DNA from 3 places in the Lysinibacillus sp. NPDC048646 genome. Region 1 is predicted to be linked to each of the others. Evidence: riboswitches for the same ligand, from Rfam matches in the RefSeq annotation. Region 1 holds a riboswitch; each other region holds the start of a gene.
What was found. Region 1 has a riboswitch for cobalamin ahead of ACQKII_RS08180 (hypothetical protein). Riboswitches for the same ligand answer to the same signal wherever they lie in the genome.
Positions count from the first base shown of each region.

Region 2: linked by a shared signal. The riboswitch ahead of metE (5-methyltetrahydropteroyltriglutamate--homocysteine S-methyltransferase) and the one ahead of ACQKII_RS08180 (hypothetical protein) in region 1 are both predicted to bind cobalamin.
Region 3: linked by a shared signal. The riboswitch ahead of ACQKII_RS19470 (hypothetical protein) and the one ahead of ACQKII_RS08180 (hypothetical protein) in region 1 are both predicted to bind cobalamin.

Region 1 covers NZ_JBNNLZ010000005.1:105,561-111,846, forward strand. Annotated here, with positions in the region: gene ACQKII_RS08160 (MATE family efflux transporter) at 1-1,126, opposite strand, end outside; gene ACQKII_RS08165 (tyrosine-protein phosphatase) at 1,299-2,066, opposite strand; gene ACQKII_RS08170 (hypothetical protein) at 2,106-2,276, opposite strand; gene ACQKII_RS08175 (ABC transporter substrate-binding protein) at 2,502-3,452, opposite strand; gene ACQKII_RS08180 (hypothetical protein) at 3,458-3,997, opposite strand; cobalamin riboswitch at 4,175-4,387, opposite strand; gene ACQKII_RS08185 (hypothetical protein) at 4,701-5,000, opposite strand; gene ACQKII_RS08190 (hypothetical protein) at 5,832-6,286, opposite strand, start outside.
Region 2 covers NZ_JBNNLZ010000002.1:187,917-194,202, reverse strand. Annotated here, with positions in the region: gene metE (5-methyltetrahydropteroyltriglutamate--homocysteine S-methyltransferase) at 1-1,879, opposite strand, end outside; cobalamin riboswitch at 2,064-2,242, opposite strand; gene ACQKII_RS03185 (hypothetical protein) at 2,309-2,446, opposite strand; gene ACQKII_RS03180 (methyl-accepting chemotaxis protein) at 2,587-4,281, opposite strand; gene ACQKII_RS03175 (C40 family peptidase) at 4,898-6,241, shown strand.
Region 3 covers NZ_JBNNLZ010000023.1:21,341-27,626, reverse strand. Annotated here, with positions in the region: gene ACQKII_RS19495 (ABC transporter permease) at 1-802, shown strand, start outside; gene ACQKII_RS19490 (ATP-binding cassette domain-containing protein) at 795-1,544, shown strand; gene ACQKII_RS19485 (ABC transporter ATP-binding protein) at 1,556-2,278, shown strand; gene ACQKII_RS19480 (hypothetical protein) at 2,473-2,676, shown strand; gene ACQKII_RS19475 (YdeI/OmpD-associated family protein) at 2,897-3,490, shown strand; cobalamin riboswitch at 3,725-3,907, shown strand; gene ACQKII_RS19470 (hypothetical protein) at 4,177-4,959, shown strand; gene ACQKII_RS19465 (hypothetical protein) at 5,320-5,712, shown strand; gene ACQKII_RS19460 (hypothetical protein) at 5,809-6,243, opposite strand.

The sequences.
Region 1 (6,286 bases):
CAATATTCATTGTACGCCCCGTTTCAAGTAAAATACTCAGTACTAAGACAGACGCTCCAATAGCAATTACCTCTGGATTATCCGTAAAAATACTCATAAGCTGTGTACGGAAAAGCGTCACAGCCACCACCATTATTATCGTGAAAATAAAAGCTGCACGCACACTCGACCACAGTTGATGGTACGCTTCCTCCTTTTTGCCGGCGCCGACATTACGACCTATGATTATCGCTGTCCCTGTGCCTATAGCAATTGCAAATAAATACGTGAACATAGAAATATTCATAGCATATTGTCTAGCCGCCAGCGTTTCGGCTCCCAAATAGGTAGCATAGTAAAGGAATATAATTTGACAGAACTGATACAGCACCTGCTCAAAAGCTGACGGTAAACCAATATTTAATATTTTCTGAACATATTCCTTTGAATAGGTAAAGTAATATTCTAGCTTTACACGAACTTCCATCACTTGATACAACAGCCATAAAAACACGATTACTGCAAGTCCACGGCTAATAACGGAAGAAATCGCTGCCCCTTTTACACCTAACTCTGGCATGCCTAAATTACCAAAAATCAAACCATAATTTAATACCACATGGAGCACGTTCATGCCTAAGGAAACATACATCGTTTGCTTTGTCCAACCATGTACACGAATCACTGCTGCTAACGCATTGATAATCGCTTGTAAAAAAATAAAACTACCAATAATAACTAAATAGCTTTGTGCATATATCAATACTTCGCCCTTTAAATTCATCATGGTCATTAAGCGACTTGCACCAAAGAAGAATACGACACTCATAATTAGTCCCACGCATAAATTCATGGTAACTGCCAATGCCGAAATCTTCGCCGCCTCAAAGTAACGCCTTGAACCAAGATACTGTGAAACAACAATCGAAGCACCATTTCCGACAACTTCCAATATTAAAATTGCAATATGAATATATTGATTGGCCGCTCCAACCCCCGATACAGCATTATCAGATAAAGCACTCAGCATAAACGTATCGGCTAACCCCATTAACATAAATAAAAAAACTTCTAAAAAAATTGGCCACGTTAAATGAAATAAACTTAAATGGTCAGCCGCATTTTTCTCACTAATCGTCTCCGCCAATCCTTTTCACTTCTCTCTCTAAATTGCATAAAAACCTATTGTATCTTATCATAGATTTGTCTGCTGTAAAGACTTATACGGTGAGAAAGGATGGCAAAATCCTTCCTATCATCTCATGAAAGTTGAACATAAAAAAACCCTTCTCACAGGGCTTGTGTGAAAGGGTGTCTTTTTAACTTAAGCAATTAGCTTGTAATTGTGCACGTTTGTCTCGCGTTAGACCAAACTCTTGCTCTAAAAATGCGGTCTTTGAGCCATAACGAACATCCATTGCATCGAGTGCCGCTTGTAAATAATCTTCTCGAGCAGACATTAATGCATAAAATTGCTGTAATTCGCGATCATTAAAATCCTTCCGAATCGCCTGTGCCATACGATTTACCATCGGGCGTAAAAGCTCATTCGTATCTAAGTAATCTTGCATAATAATCTCCTCAGGGACATCTAATGCTAATAAAATCAGTGCACCACCTATACCAGTTCGGTCCTTGCCCACTGCACAATGATGAACAAGCCCTAAATTTTCAGGGTTTTGAATCGTGGCGATCAATTCTTTAAATGAAGCATTATTAAAGGGCATCTGTGCATAAAAATCACAGAACATTTCTGGACTTACAACTTTATAGAAATTTTGCCCCCCAGTATTCGTAGGCATTTCAAAAGCATGGTTCCCCTTGGCTGGGATTTGTATATATTTAGCATTTGAAAATGTCGGATTAGGGTTATTTTGTGCTTCATGTTTGTCCCGATAATCAAAAATTGTTTTCACACCTAATGTCTCAAAGCGTTCTTTATCCGCCATCGTCATTTTCCCTAGTGCTGCCGAACGATAGATTAAGCCTTTTTTTACAATACGCCCATCTTTCGACTTATAGCCACCCATATCACGGAAATTATAGACTGCTTCAAACGGAATAACCTTCATGTCAAACTGTGTCATCCACTACGTCCCCCCTTATATTAGCAATCACCTTCCCCTCTATTCTATAGAACAACTAAGGATAATACCAATTTTCACACTAGGGTATTTCTTTACACAGTAAGCTCCTAAAATAAATGTACTGTTTACGATAAACACCACATAATTAGCATTCACCCATGTTGTGAAGCCGCCACTTTTCGCAAAAAATATCATTGCCTTCTTTTCCATACACTCCTCGTAAACTGCGTGATGATAAGTGATTTTTGAGCAGTGCGCTAATTGACCTGAGCGGCAGTCAACGGTACCCGAACGGTGTACTTTGCTACGTAGTGTTTCCCCGCTGTTACCAACGCGTTCTCCATCTTAGCAAGGCTTTCTGAGGCGGTATCGGTATACATTCATATATTTCAAAAAGCCGCCCAAACTTATAGGACGGCTCTTAAAAATCTTCAATTATTGAAATAATTCAGGATATACAGCTTTGGCTACTAGCTCAACCGCTTCCCCGATACGTGGCCCAGGTCGAGTGGATATATCAGCATCTACATAAAATACAGCTTTGTTTTGAATCGCTGTTATCGTGTTCCAACCATTGCGAGCAATGATTTCTGCCACAGGGTCTTCGCCGTAATTTACAGTTGTTAGAATGACTTCAGGGTTTTTAGCAATGACGTTTTCCTCAGAAACCTTTACCCAATCCTTTTTGTCAGCAAATACATTGTTCACTTTAGCCGCATTTAAAATTTCTTGTTGGAATGTACCTGAACCTGCTGTATAAATCTCTGGCTTCGGACTAATTTCCAAGTAAACATTTTTTTGTTTTTCTACATCTTTTACTTTTGCTTGAACATCAGCTATTTTAGCCTTGATGTCTTCATTTAGTTGATCACCTTTATCCTCAACACCCATGACAGTCGCAATTTGTTCTATATCACCATAGACATCTTCAAATGAAGCTGCTGATTTGATAACAAATACTTTTACACCTGCATCTTCAAGTCCTTTTAACGCATCGTCCTTACCATTAGCAGAGTAAGCTATCACCACATCTGGATTTAATGATACAATGCGTTCGCTATTAAACGTACTAGAATCTGATACACGTTCAATGTTTTGTGCTTCCGCTGGATATGTATCATACTCTGTAGCACCTACGATTTTATCACCTACACCTAATGCAAATAAGATTTCTGTATTGCTTGGCTGTAAGGATACAATCGTTTTTGGTATAGCATCAAATGTCACTTCTACACCACGATCATCTGTCACTTTATAGCCTGATTCAGCTGTTTTTTCTTCCTTCGATGTGTCCCCATTCTTCGCTTCATCAGTTGTACCGCAGCCTACTAGGACAAACGCTAACATCAAAATCGAAAGCCATTGGAAATTAACTAATTTTTTCACTTCACTCATTCTCCTTTTTTCTTTTTCATTGGGTATGATTTACTTATAAACGGAATCTCGGCGATTCCAGCCTGTTGATTCATGTATATAGCCATTACGAAAAATACATTGGCCAGTAATCCTAGATAATCGAAAAGGATGGTTGGTACTTCTCGCTCCTCAGACACTTTGTGCAAGGCACGGTATGATTTCTTTGCTTCACTTCGACATAAATGAAGGGCAGCAGCAGCCTCCGTCCCCTGAGGTAAAACAAAGTTTTGAATCTCTTCCCTAACATACTCAACGTAAAAATCATAACGATTGCTAAGCCATGCTAAATCTTCGTCGGTTACAGCTAATTTGCCACGCACCGAACCATTCACATGATAGGCCATTGGCAAAATTGCCATCAAATCAGCTGCCACAACTTCAACCGTTTCTTTCTTTATAGCAGCTAATGCAACACCCACATGCGTTGTTAAACTATCTGTACGAATCTCATAATCTACCAATGATATTTTTTCACGCATAAACGGATAACATGAATAACGTGCATTTTTTTTCAAACCTGAGACCCCACTTTCTTTCGCGAAACTATTCTTACTTACTGGATGAAAGTAAAAGTGCATAAAAAAAAGCCGCTCCCGATTAACAGAGAGACGACGAAAATGCATAAATAGCGTCGCTTTGACACGACATTGCCTATGTATTTGCCGTATATCCCCCTAACTTCCGAAGAGTATTTATACGCTCAAATAAAGGTCGGTCTCCTGGCTTGTACAGTTCGCTACCTTTATGTAGCGATGTCATAAAAACCTTCCCATCTACTAGAGTTATGATTCTTCGACAGTGGCTTAATTTTATGATATCTGTACTTACAGTTGCGGAAACAGCTTCGGTTTTACACCGAATTCCCGATTATGCTATGGCCTAGCACCCTTATTCTGCAAGAATTATTCACTTGTAAAGCAGTGTATCATATATTGTGTTGAAAAAGTAGTTGCGAAATTGCGGAAAACTTAATCGAAAATATACAAAACTTAGCACTATTTCTACATAACGATTAGCTATTCGTGTTTCTCCCTCAAAAATTCTAATTAAAGTATGACTATAAGATTTTATCAATAGCTTGCTCAATATCAAGTTGTGAATCAGTTGGTTCAAAGCGAGTAATCGTTTTACCGTTCCCATCCACTAAAAATTTTGTAAAGTTCCAGTGAATATTACGACCATCTAAAAAGCTAGGTACAATTTGGACAATGGATTGAGCTAGCTTTTTTCCTGCATATTCGCCTTTCCAAATTCTCGAAAATCCACTTCATGCTTCAAATAATTGAATAATGGATGTGTTGTCTCACCGTTTACTTGCACTAATTCAAAAATTGGAAACGTCACACCATAGTTAACTTTACAAAGCTGTATAGTTTCCTCACCATCTTCAGGATTTTGATTATCAAACTGATCACAAGGAAAACCTAAAACTACGAAATTATTCTTACCATATTTCTCATGCATTTTTTGTAAATCTTCAAACTGATATGTAAAACGACATTGGTTGGGAGTAGACAAATTTGTCTACTTCTTAATACCGACTTTATTAATTAATACTAATTGTATATTGACCCGCTTTATCTAACTACCATAACTTTTAACACTTGTTGCCAAATTATGAGGCGTACTTAGAATATTCAAACCAAATATAGAAATATCACTCTCTTTTGTCCTCAAAGCGCTGTCGCAATACTAGAGCCGAGACAGCGAACACCGCGAAAGCTACTGTTGAGGCGGCAGCAACCATCTGCAACACGTTTCCCGTTGGGGATTTGAACAACAGCGCGACCGAGATGATTAAAACGGCACCAGTTAAACCCATTCCCAAGATCGAAATCACCAAAACCTTGTTCATCGTATTAATACTGGAAAAAAGAATTTTTTCACCTTCGACATAATAAAACCTCCTATTTTTCAGTATTTTGTTACAAATTATTAATTCTACATCAAATTGAAATCATCCTCCTTTTAACATATAACTCCTTTTCATATTTTTCATGATTATAGCAATAAACTAAATTTTCTCCAACAAACGAGTTTCCAAATCAATTTCGCCTTGGCGTAATTGCGTCCGGATTTTGAATTGTGTCCGCACAATTCAAAATCCGTGACATCTGCCGGAGGCTTTGGGCCAACATAATGTTGGTCACTCAGTCGTTGCCACAGGACGTGGCGTTCTTAGACTGAGTTCCTCTATTTCAGTAGGTGTTTGGACACCCACTGAAAAGGAACCACACCCGCATTCATCTCACCACCTTCAGAGGTGGGAGTCTTCTGTACCTGTCGCTACGCTTTCGGTACAAAAAATATCTGCTGAATGGAGATAAAAAAAACAGCCATTACGCTTGTTTAACGAATGGCCATCTTATATTTCTTTTTATATTTTGCATCTTGTTCTTCTTCAATTAATCTTTGTGCAATTTCCAATAGTTTCGTGTCATTCGTGGCATCAAACAACTTTTTAAAGGATACAATAATATCATATCGCATGAGTGCCGGGTGTTTTTCGTCAATACATGTTTGGAATCTTTTTGCTAAATATGAAACAATTAAATCTCTTTGCACCTGTCCTGCAAGACCAATTTGCCAAATTGCTTGTAGACTATGTCTTGCTGTTACGGTTTTATCATCATACGTTACTGCCCAGATTTTCAAAAAATCCTCTAGTACACGTTCTTCTGGATCACTTTTTGCCGCCAATGCGCATAAAAACTGTACTGCTCGCGCACGCACATGTCCATCTTTATATGTAAGGGCTTGAATGAGATGCTCCCAGACTGCGTATGTCCAATCAACTGGTTCTT
Region 2 (6,286 bases), on a different contig from region 1:
CTGTCCACTCCAAATAGCTACCCCAATTTTCTATACGAAGTGGTAAGCCTTCTCGCAAAGCAGGCTCATCTACTTGAATGATTGCAATACCTGCCGCTTCAAGTGCCTCCACCTCTTTTCGTAGTGCCAACGCAATTTGATAGGTCACATCTTTTCGTGAAATATCATCACGTACAAAGGACCAATTTAAGATGGTTACCGGACCCGTTAGCATTCCTTTTACATATCGATTTGTTAGACTTTGGGCATACACTGTCTCTTTTACCGTCATCGGTGTTTCCCACGCAACATCTCCGTAAATAATCGGTGGCTTGACACAGCGCGAGCCATAGGATACGACCCATGCCTTTGCCGTAAAAGCAAAGCCTGTTAACTTTTCACCGAAGTATTCCACCATATCAGTACGCTCAAATTCACCATGCACCAACACATCAATATCCAACTCTTCTTGAATAGCAATCCAACGTTTCGTTTCTTGTGTTACGAATGTTGCATACTCTTCATCTGATAACTGTTTCTTACGCCAAGCACTACGCATACGTTTGACCTCATCTGACTGTGGGAAGCTACCAATCGTTGTTGTTGGGAATAAAGGTAGCTGTAATAGTTCCTGCTGAATATGTTGGCGAGATTGAAAATCATGCTGACGTTCAAAATCCTGTGTCGACACAGCTTGTACAGCCTGTTGAATAGCTCTATTATTACGTACTGGATGATTTTTTAAAGCTTCGATTGCCTTCATACTCTCCGAAATTGTTTGATTTGTGGCATGATTTTTTTCCTGTACATATTTTGTTACTTCTGTAATTTCTACTAATTTCTCATCTGCAAAGGCAAGTGCATTTTTTAGAACGGGATCTAACTTGGTCTCGCGTGCAGTCGTAATCGGTACATGCTGTAAACTACATGAGGACTGAATCCACATATCCTTTGCATTGCTCAACTGTTCAATCGCTTTTACGGTCGTGCTCACCTGTGCTAAATTTGCACGCCAAATATCTCGACCATTAACAACGCCAGCAGCTAAAACTTTATCTTGAGGGAAGCCATATTGACGCAGTGACTCCATGTTTTTATCGTAGCCATGAACAAAGTCTAAACCAATTCCTTGGACAGGAAGTGCTACTAACTGTTCATACGCTGATAACGATTCAAAATAAGTTTGTAGCATAATATTTGCGTTAGGGACAGCTGCTGTTAATTGCGTATAGATTTCCTGAACGAGCTTCACCTCTGCCTCCTCTAATGTTGTGACAAGGGATGGCTCTTCTAACTGTATCCACTCGGCACCAGCGTCTACTAGCTCTTTGATAACCTGCGTATAAAGGGGGAGTAACGCTAAAATAAAAGCCACCTGTGTTTTTTTATCATAACCCTTTGTCAGCTTACAAAATGTATAAGGCCCAATGAGAGTTGGCTTTGCTGTAATGCCAAACGCTTCTTTTGCTTCTAAGAAATCAGCGAGAATTTTATTTTCCGTGAGCTGTAATGTTTGTCCCTCGAATTCAGGCACAATGTAATGATAGTTCGTATTAAACCATTTGGTCATTTCACAAGCAACTGCGTTGTCGTTACCACGAGCCGCACTATAATAGGTGTGTAAATCTAGCTGAGTTCCCTGCCAGTCAAAGCGCTTTGGCACTAAGCCAAACATCATCGCTGTATCAAGTATCCTATCATAATAGGTGAAATCGCCTACGCTTACGATATCTAAACCATAACGAAGTTGCTTTTCAATGCGGGCTAAGCGTATTTCTTTTAACTGCTGTAAAAAGTCCTCCTGTGAAAGCTCATTTCTCCAAAAAGTCTCTAATGCTTTTTTCCATTCGCGGTCTTCCCCGATGTACGGATAACCAATGGCTGTAGTTGTGTACGTCATGTCACTCTCTCCTTTTGTATGCAAATAAAAAAAGCCATTCTCCTATTCGGAAAATGGTTTATGGTCTGTCGAAATTAACTATAACGAAACGATACGAAATTCATTGTGAAATCGTACTATTTCTTTCGTTTCGCACAGTGCCGGTATGGTCACATCTCACCACCTATTTCCACGTAGGTTATTTGGTGTGTACTAGATATTGGCAGGTCTCCTGGCTTCTCATCAACACGCCTCACAGCCTTCCCAGTTTCCCAGTGGCATTTGTGATTTGCTCCGATTTACAGTTGCGGGACAGCGTCGGATTTACACCGACTTCCCTTTTAAGCCAAACTTTCATTTGGCACCAACTCTTACACAATATTCAATTATGCTCTAACTATAGCATATATTTTTCAGAAAAGTAGAATTATTTCAGTAATGATTGCGTTGCTAGCCATCACACTCACAATGTTTATCCGTCACTTTGATGATTCTATCCATCACATTCGCAGTTTTATCCGTCACTTTGATGATTCTATCCATCACATTCGCAGTTTTATCCGTCACTTTGATGATTCTATCCGTCACATTCTTAATTCTATCCGTCAGTTCCTAAAATTAGAAGAAAGGAGCAAGGTAAACATTTTTACTGCCATGTCGAGTAGAGATAATCGAACCAATGCAGTAACTCTCAAAAGCAGCCATCTATCATGGATGGCTGCTTCACTTTACAATTTAAATTGCTGCACTTCTTTATTTAAACTATCCGCCATCAATGCTAATTGCTCGGTATTTTTCGCGATTTCGTCCATCGTTCCAACGGTTTGATCTATGGTAGCAGTCGTTTCTTCAACACCCGCTGCCGACTCTTCCGAAATGGCCGCAATCTCATCAATGGATCGGTTGATTTGCTCAGTGGTTGTAGATATATCTTGCAAATTTCCGGTAATTCCTTGAATATTCATAAACATATTATCCACTGCAGATGCTATATTTTCAAAAGTTGCACTCGTATTCGTAATTTGCTCGGTGCCATTCTTTACCTCTTGATATCCCTTTTGAAGCGATGCTGTCACACCCACTGTTTCACTTTGAATACGCGCCACTATCGACGAAATATCCGTTACAGAAAATGACACTTGTTCTGCAAGCTTTCGAACTTCATCGGCTACAACGGCAAAGCCTTTACCCTGCTCTCCTGCTCTAGCCGCTTCGATGGCAGCATTCAATGCTAATAAATTCGTTTGATTCGCAATATTGTCAATAACTGATACTAATGTGGAAATTTCTTGCGATTGACGATTTAAATCCTCAACCTTGGTAACAGCCTCATAAATAATTTGGTCGATGGCAAACATTTGCTGGGTAGACGCATCCATCAACTGTTGACCACTTGCTGTGAGCTTTAATACTTCCTTCGAATGTCCTTGTAAATTGACACCTTGTGTATTTGCCTGTTGCACATTCACTTTAAAAGCGTCAATCATTTGAGCTAAATCACTGGCATTATGCGCTTGAGATTCTGAGCCACCCGCTAACTCTAGCATCGTCAGTGCGGTTTGCTGTGCACCCGTTTTCACTTCCAGCGAAGATTGTGCTAACTCTTCACTACTAGCAGCAACATTTTCCGAAACGACATGTATCGATCCTATTACTTCATGAAGCTTACGATTCATGGTGTTTGTAGATTGTACAAGTAAGCCAATTTCATCCTGCATTCTTTCTGGTAGAGCTGGCTGACTAATGTCCCCTTCGGCCATCTTTGATAGTTGTTCAATGACAGCTTTTATCGGATTAGCAATCATGCGCGCAGAAAAGTAAGCGGTTACAATCGCGAGTATCGTTGTCAATAAACCTATGAATACACCCAAGTGCATCGTGAATTTAGATTGAGCAATCATCTCTTCACCAAGCTTATTAATGGAATCCTCCCTTGCCAAGGCAAGCCCCTCATAGCTTTGTCGTATCTCAGCTGCTAAATTATCAATTGCATTTAGGTTTTCAATGGCAATTTCGATATTTCCTTTATCGTACTCATCAAATACTTTCGCTTGTACATAATTCCGCCACTCTCTTGCCTTTTCAACAGTAGTGGCTAAGCTTGCATCTGTCGAAAATTTATTTAAAATGGCATTATTTTCTTCTGCTATTTTTATATAATCTTCAAATTCCTTTTTATACTGCTGATCACCAGTTAAGACATAGCTTTTGGCAGCAGTTGTTCTGACACTAATCGTTGAGGCAAGCTTTTCATTTGCTGTTAGTAGCTGTAATTCTTTATGCACTATATTTTCACTCGCAGTAATGACTCGTTTGTTTGCAAAATAGCTGTAGGTGTTAAAACATGCTATAAAAAATACGACAATAAAAAATCCGCTTAAAATTTTCGCTCTGATTGTCTTGAACCTAAGTTTCCGCAACATACTATTAGCCCCCTTTTTAGTGAAAAAATACAAATTACGAGCAATTGTTCGTGTAAATCACCTACTTTTTTCGTTATTATTTGTAATATTATCCATTAAATCAACCTAAATATATCATACATTCCCTATAAATCCCATGACTCGAATTATGTATTTAATTGGTGTTTCTTATCAAAATATTTCACAGAAAACATGCTTTTATTAGTAATTTATAAATAAGAAAGTTATTTTTATATCATTCCTTAAAATTATTTTGATATTTTTATTTCTTGTGCATAAGCTATTGATTGATGAGAGATTTGTCGCGACTTTCTATTCTAAATCATCCAGATATAAAGCTACAGCAATCAGCACATCTGAGTTTAATGTTTACAGATCATCAAGTATCACTAACAACATTGACACCAATTTCTGCAAATAATACAGTAACTGAAATATTTGTAATCAAACTGTAAATTCCAACGACAAAGCCTTTTGTACCAAGCTTTAAAGCTTTTACAGGCAGTCCGTGGAAACATTTACCTAGAAGAACTTACACTTTTTCATGCTACGATTATTCCAATCACTAGCCAACAGAATTATTCCAATCGCTAGTATCTAGGAGGTAACACATCGCATGAAAAAACAATTTTTAACCACTACATTAGCACTAACATTAGGTTTTAGCTCATTGGGCATGGTTCAAGGTACCATTCATCCAATTGAAGTAGAGGCTGCCACTACAAATGCACAGAATAACGCTCAAGCCGTTGCGACGAAAGCGGACCAACTCATTCAAACAGGAAAAAGCTTAATAGGTAAGGCAACATACAGCAATACAGTATACAAGCCTACATCTCCTTACAAATTTTCTTGTGCTTCATTTTTAATGTACATTTTCGAGAAGAACGGTGTAGATCTTGGGACTTATAATGAAAATTATATGATACAGCAAGGGACATATGTTGCGAAAAATCAATTACAAAAAGGGGATTTACTATTCTTTAAAAGTAAAAAAACCGGCACAGACCCTGATCATGTAGGCATGTATATTGGTGACAATAAAATGATTCATATGGCTGATAGCCAGCAAAATATCGTGATTTCTGATTTAAATAGCAAGCCATATTATACAGATAATTATGTATCTGCGCGAAGAGTCTTACCTACTTTGCTTTCAGCTAATCCAGCAACGAAGGGCGATAAAATTGTTGAAAACGCCTTAACTTATAAAAACAAAGTCACAATGAGCACAACAAATAACGAATCATCGCTACGCTTTACGGCACCAGGGTTTGTAGATTTTGTCTATCGAAAAAGTGGCGTGAACCTTGGTAAAACAACTTTAAAGGAACAAATGAATATTGGAACAACTGTTTCACGTGCCAATTTAAAGAAAGGCGATTTAGTATTCTTTAATAGTGTCAAGGGCTCTCAAACCCCTTCACTTGTAGGCATCTACGCTGGGGATCATCGTATCATCATTCCAAATTCTGATGGTGTTATGACAAGAGTGTTATTCGTCGACTACTACAATGAGCATTATATTACAGCAAAACGTGTTTTTTCAGATAACTCAACACCGACTACCGACGCACCGTCAGCTTCTGCTGATAAAATCATCGCTACTGCTTCGAGTATGACTGGAAAAGCAAAATTTGGCTACACGTATAATGAAAACTCACTGACATTTACAAGTGCAGGGTTTACCTATTATGTCTTTAAACAACATGGGATTGATTTAAAGGATAAACTAGCGAGCAAACAGGCATTAGTGGGTAAAAGCGTACAAAAAGCACAGCTGCAAAAAGGAGATCTTCTTTTCTTCTCCACGAATAATGGTGGACAGCAAATTACACAAACAGGGATTTATATTGGTGACAATCAATTTATTAGTATGACCGCTAATAATATAGTGAAACAAAACCTAAATTCTACTTGGGCGCAACAAAACTACGTTTCGGCTCGCCGCGTTCTCTAGTATAAAGTAAGAAGGGTCTATGTCATATATCAATTGCTGGAATTA
Region 3 (6,286 bases), on a different contig from region 1:
AAAAATGCTCTTTTTTTGGTTAATCTTACTTTCCATCATTTTTGCTTCGACTGCTTTTTCATCGTTTCTAGCCCCTTTCGAGCCAAATACGATGGATATGAATAATATTTATGCTTCCCCTAATGTTAGTCATGTGCTTGGAACGGATCAGCTAGGTCGTGATGTGCTCTCGCGCTTGCTTGTTGGTGGGCAGGTGACTCTTTTGATAGCAGTAGTATCTGTTGTGATTTCCACAGTTATTGGGATCATATATGGCGGAATTAGTGGCTATTTCGGAGGAATGGTAGATGTCATCATGATGCGTATGCTAGAGGCATTTTTAACCATTCCATCGCTTGTCTTGGTGCTTGCTTTTCAAGCCATAATGCGAGGAAGTGTTTGGACTATGGCTGTCATTATAGGCCTGACAGGATGGTTTGTCACTGCACGTATTGTGCGCTCTGAATTTATGCGACTAAAGGAATCTGAATTTGTCCAAATGGCGGTAATGTTCCGTACACCTACATGGAAAATCTTGTTTAGACACTTGTTGCGCAATAGTTTCCCGGCCATTTTTGTTGTGACGTTATTTAACTTTGCGGGTGCTATTTTCACAGAAGTATCACTAAGTTTCTTAGGAATAGGTGTGCCACCCGCAACGCCGTCTTGGGGAACGATGTTGTATGCCGCTCAAACAGATTTACTTGTTGGTGCATGGTGGATTGGGCTATTTCCGGGACTTTTAATTTTTGTTACAATTTTATGTATTCAATTTATCGGGGAGGCATTGAAGCAGCAAGGAGGTGCGCGTTCACATGCTTAATATTGATAAATTATCAGTAGTACTTAATGGTAAGCAACTTATCAAATATGTCACGTTTACAGTGCCGAAGGGCCGTATTACTTCGATTATTGGTGAGAGTGGTAGTGGGAAAAGTATGACTGTATCTGCAATTCTGGGCTTATTACCTGCGCATGCATATGCGTCGGGGGGCATCTTTTTAAATGAAAAGAATTTACTGGAAATGTCCCTAAAAGAAAGAGTAGAGTTGCGGAAAATGCATTTCTTTACAATCTTTCAGGATGCTGCCAACAGCTTTTCACCCTCAAAAAAAATGAAGCATCAATTATTTCTATTGACAGGGCAGAAAAAAGGTCATACGAAAGTAGCATTTTATCAAAAAATGCTTTTAATTTTACAGGACTTAGATTTAACGGAAGAAATAATGGAACGCTATCCCTTTGAACTCTCTGGAGGGATGTTGCAACGGTGTATGATCGCTTGTGCATTATATATTGAGCCTGAATTGTTAATAGCTGATGAACCAACATCTGCACTCGATATGCTGATTCAAAAGGATTTTATGGATTTGCTGAAAAAACTCAATAACGAAAAAAGAACTACCATTTTACTGATAACGCATGATTTGGACATTGCTGTTTCGGCCGCACATTCAGTAGTTGTCATGAAAAAAGGTGAGGTCGTTGAAACGGGACAGGTAAGCGATGTATTTGAAATGCCGACACATCCATATACAAAGTTACTATTAGCGAATCATTTTTAGGGGGAATGTCATTGTTGCTGCAAGTTGAAAATGTTAGTAAAAGCTTTCCTAGAGGGCAGCAAGTACTACAGCATGTGAATGTATGCATTGGACATGGTGAAGTCGTTGGGCTAGTAGGCGAGAGTGGCAGCGGGAAAAGCACGCTTGCCAAAATCATTATGCAATTGGAGAAGGCCAACCAAGGTCACATTCATTTTAATGGAAAGCCCATTACGAAGAAAAATTGCCAGTCATTTTATGAACACTGTCAGTTGATCTTCCAAAATGCAACTGCTGCTTTAAACCCCATGTGGACAGTGAAGGAATCATTATTGGAACCATTACAGCATAAACAATCAGTGACAAACGACTATTTACTGGTCATGCTCGAAAAGGTCAAGCTACCAATCACTGTGTTAAGTTGTTTGCCCAATGAGCTAAGTGGGGGAGAAAGGCAACGAGTTAATTTGTTAAGATCCATTTTAGTGGAGCCCAAATTGTTAGTGTGCGACGAAATTGTTTCTAGCTTAGACCGATTAATTCAGCGGGAGATTATTGATTTATTGATCTCCCTCAATAAAGAACAAAACATGGCGATCTTATTTATTTCCCATGATTTAAAGGCTGTTTCCTATTTATGTGAGCGTGTATACGTCATGAAGGATGGCGTCATTGTCGATGAAAGTAAAAAAGAAAAAGGTGTTTTTCAATTGACAGACAACTACGCCCAAAAGCTATTTCAAGCAATGAGATGACTTGTTGAAAAGCTCCAAAATATTATTAAATGTAAAATTTAACACACATTCGCGATTGTTAAACAACTAGATTTCGATAAATTAACTGAGAGCCGATTGAAGACTCCCTCATATGCTACAACAACACGTTGTCAAAGTACTTAAATATATCTTCTATCAGTATTGACGTTATAATTTAAAAGGGGAGATAGCATATGAAAAGTGTAAACTTACAACTTGACCACAATAACTCGTTAGAAATAACGCAGCTAGATGATAATTTATTCGAAGTTCGACTTGGCATTAACGGAAGTATGAGCATGTACTATATGACACGCGATCAACTTGAAAATCTTGAACAGCTAGGTACTTCTCATATTCCTATTGAGACGATTCGAGCTAAGTTACTTAGCGATTAATGATAGTTCAAGAAGTTTCACACACGAAAGATGAGGAAATCTGGATATTGCCATTACAAACGTAACAAAGATGTACAATGTTTCAATGTTGCACAATCATTCAGTGCCTCACTTACGCTTGAAGGCATTTCAAGTGAAGAAATCGGGGCTTCAACGGAGACTTTTCACTATAACGGTTAGGCTTACGACTGATCGAAAAACTGAAGCGGGGTGTTCCTTGATGACAAATAGTAGAATGAATCCGAAGGTTGATGAATTTTTAAGTAAAGCAAAAAAGTGGAAGGAAGAATATGAGAAGTTGAGAGATATCGTTCTTGACTGTGAGCTGGCTGAAGAAATAAAGTGGAAGCATCCTTGTTACATGTTTGACAATAAAAACATCGTTTTAATACATGGATTTAAAGACTATTGTGCACTTTTGTTTCATAAAGGTGCCTTGTTACAGGATCCCCATAGGATTCTAATCCAACAAACAGAAAATGTACAGGCGGCACGCCAGATTCGGTTTACCAATGTTCTAGAAATCGTTGAAATGGAAACTATCTTGAAAGATTATATTTATGAAGCCATTGAAGTTGAAAAGGCCGGTTTGGAAGTGAATTATAAAAAGAATACAGAAATCATCATTCCTGAAGAACTTCAAAATAAATTCAATGAGGTCCCTGCATTGGAAACTGCTTTTGAAGTATTGACACCGGGTCGGCAAAGGGCTTACATTCTTTATTTTTCTCAACCCAAACAAGCCAAAACACGACAGTCAAGGGTTGAAAAATATATGCAGCAAATTCTCGATGGAAAAGGATTAAACGATTAGTTTATTGAGAGAAAGTAAATTAACCAAACTATAAGATATTCTTTTTTGCTGAAAAACTGCTTTTTTGAACGAACTGGAGCTTTAGTTAAAATTCAAGCCTCTTTACTCTACATCACACGAAAAGTATTAATAGATGGAATATTTTGTTATAATTGACATTGGAAATAGAGTTCTTTACAATTAATAGTAGTAATTCTATAAGGAATGTGACTTAGTTCATTTTCCTTCACAACTGAATAGCGTGTAGTAATAGGTGTAAATTGCGTGCAATTTACTTAAAAGGGAAGTCGGTGTAAGTCCGACACTGTCCCGCAACTGTAAAATGTGAGCGTCTTTGCAATACCACTGTCATTAGACGGGAAGGGGAAAGATGCGTTGACCATAAGTCAGGAGACCTGCCTATTACGAGTACACACCATAACCCTACGAGGAATAGGAGGTGGCATGTTGACAAAACAGAATATGCTGTTCGTCACAGTACGTCAAACGCCCATAATAGTAAATGAAAGTCTTCGGTACCGAACCGATTCTTTCCTATGTGGGCAATGTTTGACGTTACGTGATGAATGATATGTATAAGGTGTTATAGCCATTGAATGACGGATTTCCTCTTACTGGAGAAATCCGTTTTTTAGTGGACGTACACCTGCCGTTTTGAAAATATGTACGAAAAGAGGAATGCACGTATGACGAATATTCATGTATGTACAGCACAGGAAAAACAGCAATCAGCTATGAAAATTTGTAAGCATCCACGCACAGAGGTAGGCAAGCAGACGAAGACAAGAATCGTCATTGAATCACTTGTCGATCAGTTTTTAGCAACAGGACTTATTCGCAACGAACGATTATTTGACCGCATTTTATATAACAAAGAAATTATTTGGATTCAAAATGAAGGGTATGATGGACATCTATTCGCCAAGGCAAGTGTGGCTAATGAGTTAAAAACAAGAAAGAATGGCTTTATGATGTATATGCCGACAAATCCGATTGTTTATGAAGTGAATGGAGAAGCTTATCAATTAATTACACGTATCGATTCGGTTCGTGCAAAACCAAATTTAGAGAGACTTCATTTTGACCCAAATCCGATTTTAAGCGCTGCACGTGTGAATGATCTATTGTGCTCGATGGTCATGCGTTTTTATGAGACGTATTTGGCTGATTTAGCGTTAGTAGTTGCAAAAAAACGTGAGTCCAATAAATATACGAATCTAAAAAGATACGTAGAGCACGATTACTCGCAATTTATGCAAGCTGTAAAAGCACTGAACGATTACCATTTAAATTGGCACCCACGTGGCAATGGTCATGAACTATTGCTCCAAATTATCGATAATTTACAATTATTAAAGAGTCAGCCTGGCACCGTGTTAGTTGATTTTTCAAATAATCATGGTTATGTCATTGTGGAACCTGCTTATTTACTCGTTGAAGAGACAAATAGTACCGCGCAAGCTTTGTAATAGTAGGGGGCTTATCTCGAAAGTGAAAATAGTATGCTAGGAGTACGCCTAGTATGCTATTTTTTTGATATAAAGGAAAAATTCATGTAGATTCCTGCGAATCGCATTGGCGATGAAAGCGTGAAAGAAACTGCAAATGTTTTGAAACGGCAGCCAGATCCTCAAAAAAGCAAAAGACGAGCCACAGCAGGATACATAAGCAGAGCGATGCTCGTGCCTTGCCCAGGACACGTCGCTACTTTTTACTATATGCTTTAAATATTATCCTTAAATACCAAATTTTTCTTTATTATAATTAAATCAGATGGAAAATTTCTAGAATGCCATTCGCGCACTAAAAGTTAAAAAAGGAGGTGTATAATGCATCTATTTAAGAATCTTGGACAGTATGTTTTGACATCATTAATCGCCTATTTATGTGGATTTTATGCGTATGAGAAAATATTAAATATAGTGTGGGATCAATCATTAGGAAATGATATTTATTCTGTTTTATTTTGTGGGGCTTTAGCCTTTATGTTAGTGGCAACGCCTATTTACTTACGTCTGATTAATTGGATGGAAACAAAATGTAAGAAATACCGCTTATTTATTTTCCCATTAGGCTGTATGTGTGTTTTCTTTATCCCCACTATGTTCATTTTTGTGCTTTTTGGCAGCTTTAACCCATTTACATCTGAAGCATTATTATTTCATGCATTTTTTTTATCTTCAGGTTGTGTATTTGGCATTGGTTCAGCTATTTTGAAGTAAATTGAGTTTATATAAATAATTGATCGCAAGGCATGAATCGAAAAGCATAAAACTGGACCTGGTTTGGTGATGTTAAAAACCGAGTCCAGTTTTCAATCATTTCTTAGGCGCGCTAAAGATACTAAGGATGACTGTCATACCAGCTATTATACCGAATACATCCGTAGAATATATTTGTAGTAGCCAATTGATAATGATAGGATTTTTTATATCTAATTGGTATGATTCAATAGATGCGAGTGAAGCAAATACCGGGTAGGCAAACGTAAGTAACATACAAGGAATAGCTACGCACCATAATAATGATGGATTTATGTTGAATGACCATTTTTTTACAATAATAAGAGAAATATAGAAACCTATAATAACAGCAATAATCGGATTAGACCATATGACCGGCATAAAATTGAATGTTTCACTTACCGTTTGTTGGATTATCTTTTCGATATTCGAACATAACATTACTAATAAGATTAAGCCGATTAGCCAAAAAAATTTCCTGCCATAAACTAGCCACATCGATGATTTCAACAATATACCCCCTTCTTCTTGAAAAATGAGAAACAGATAACGA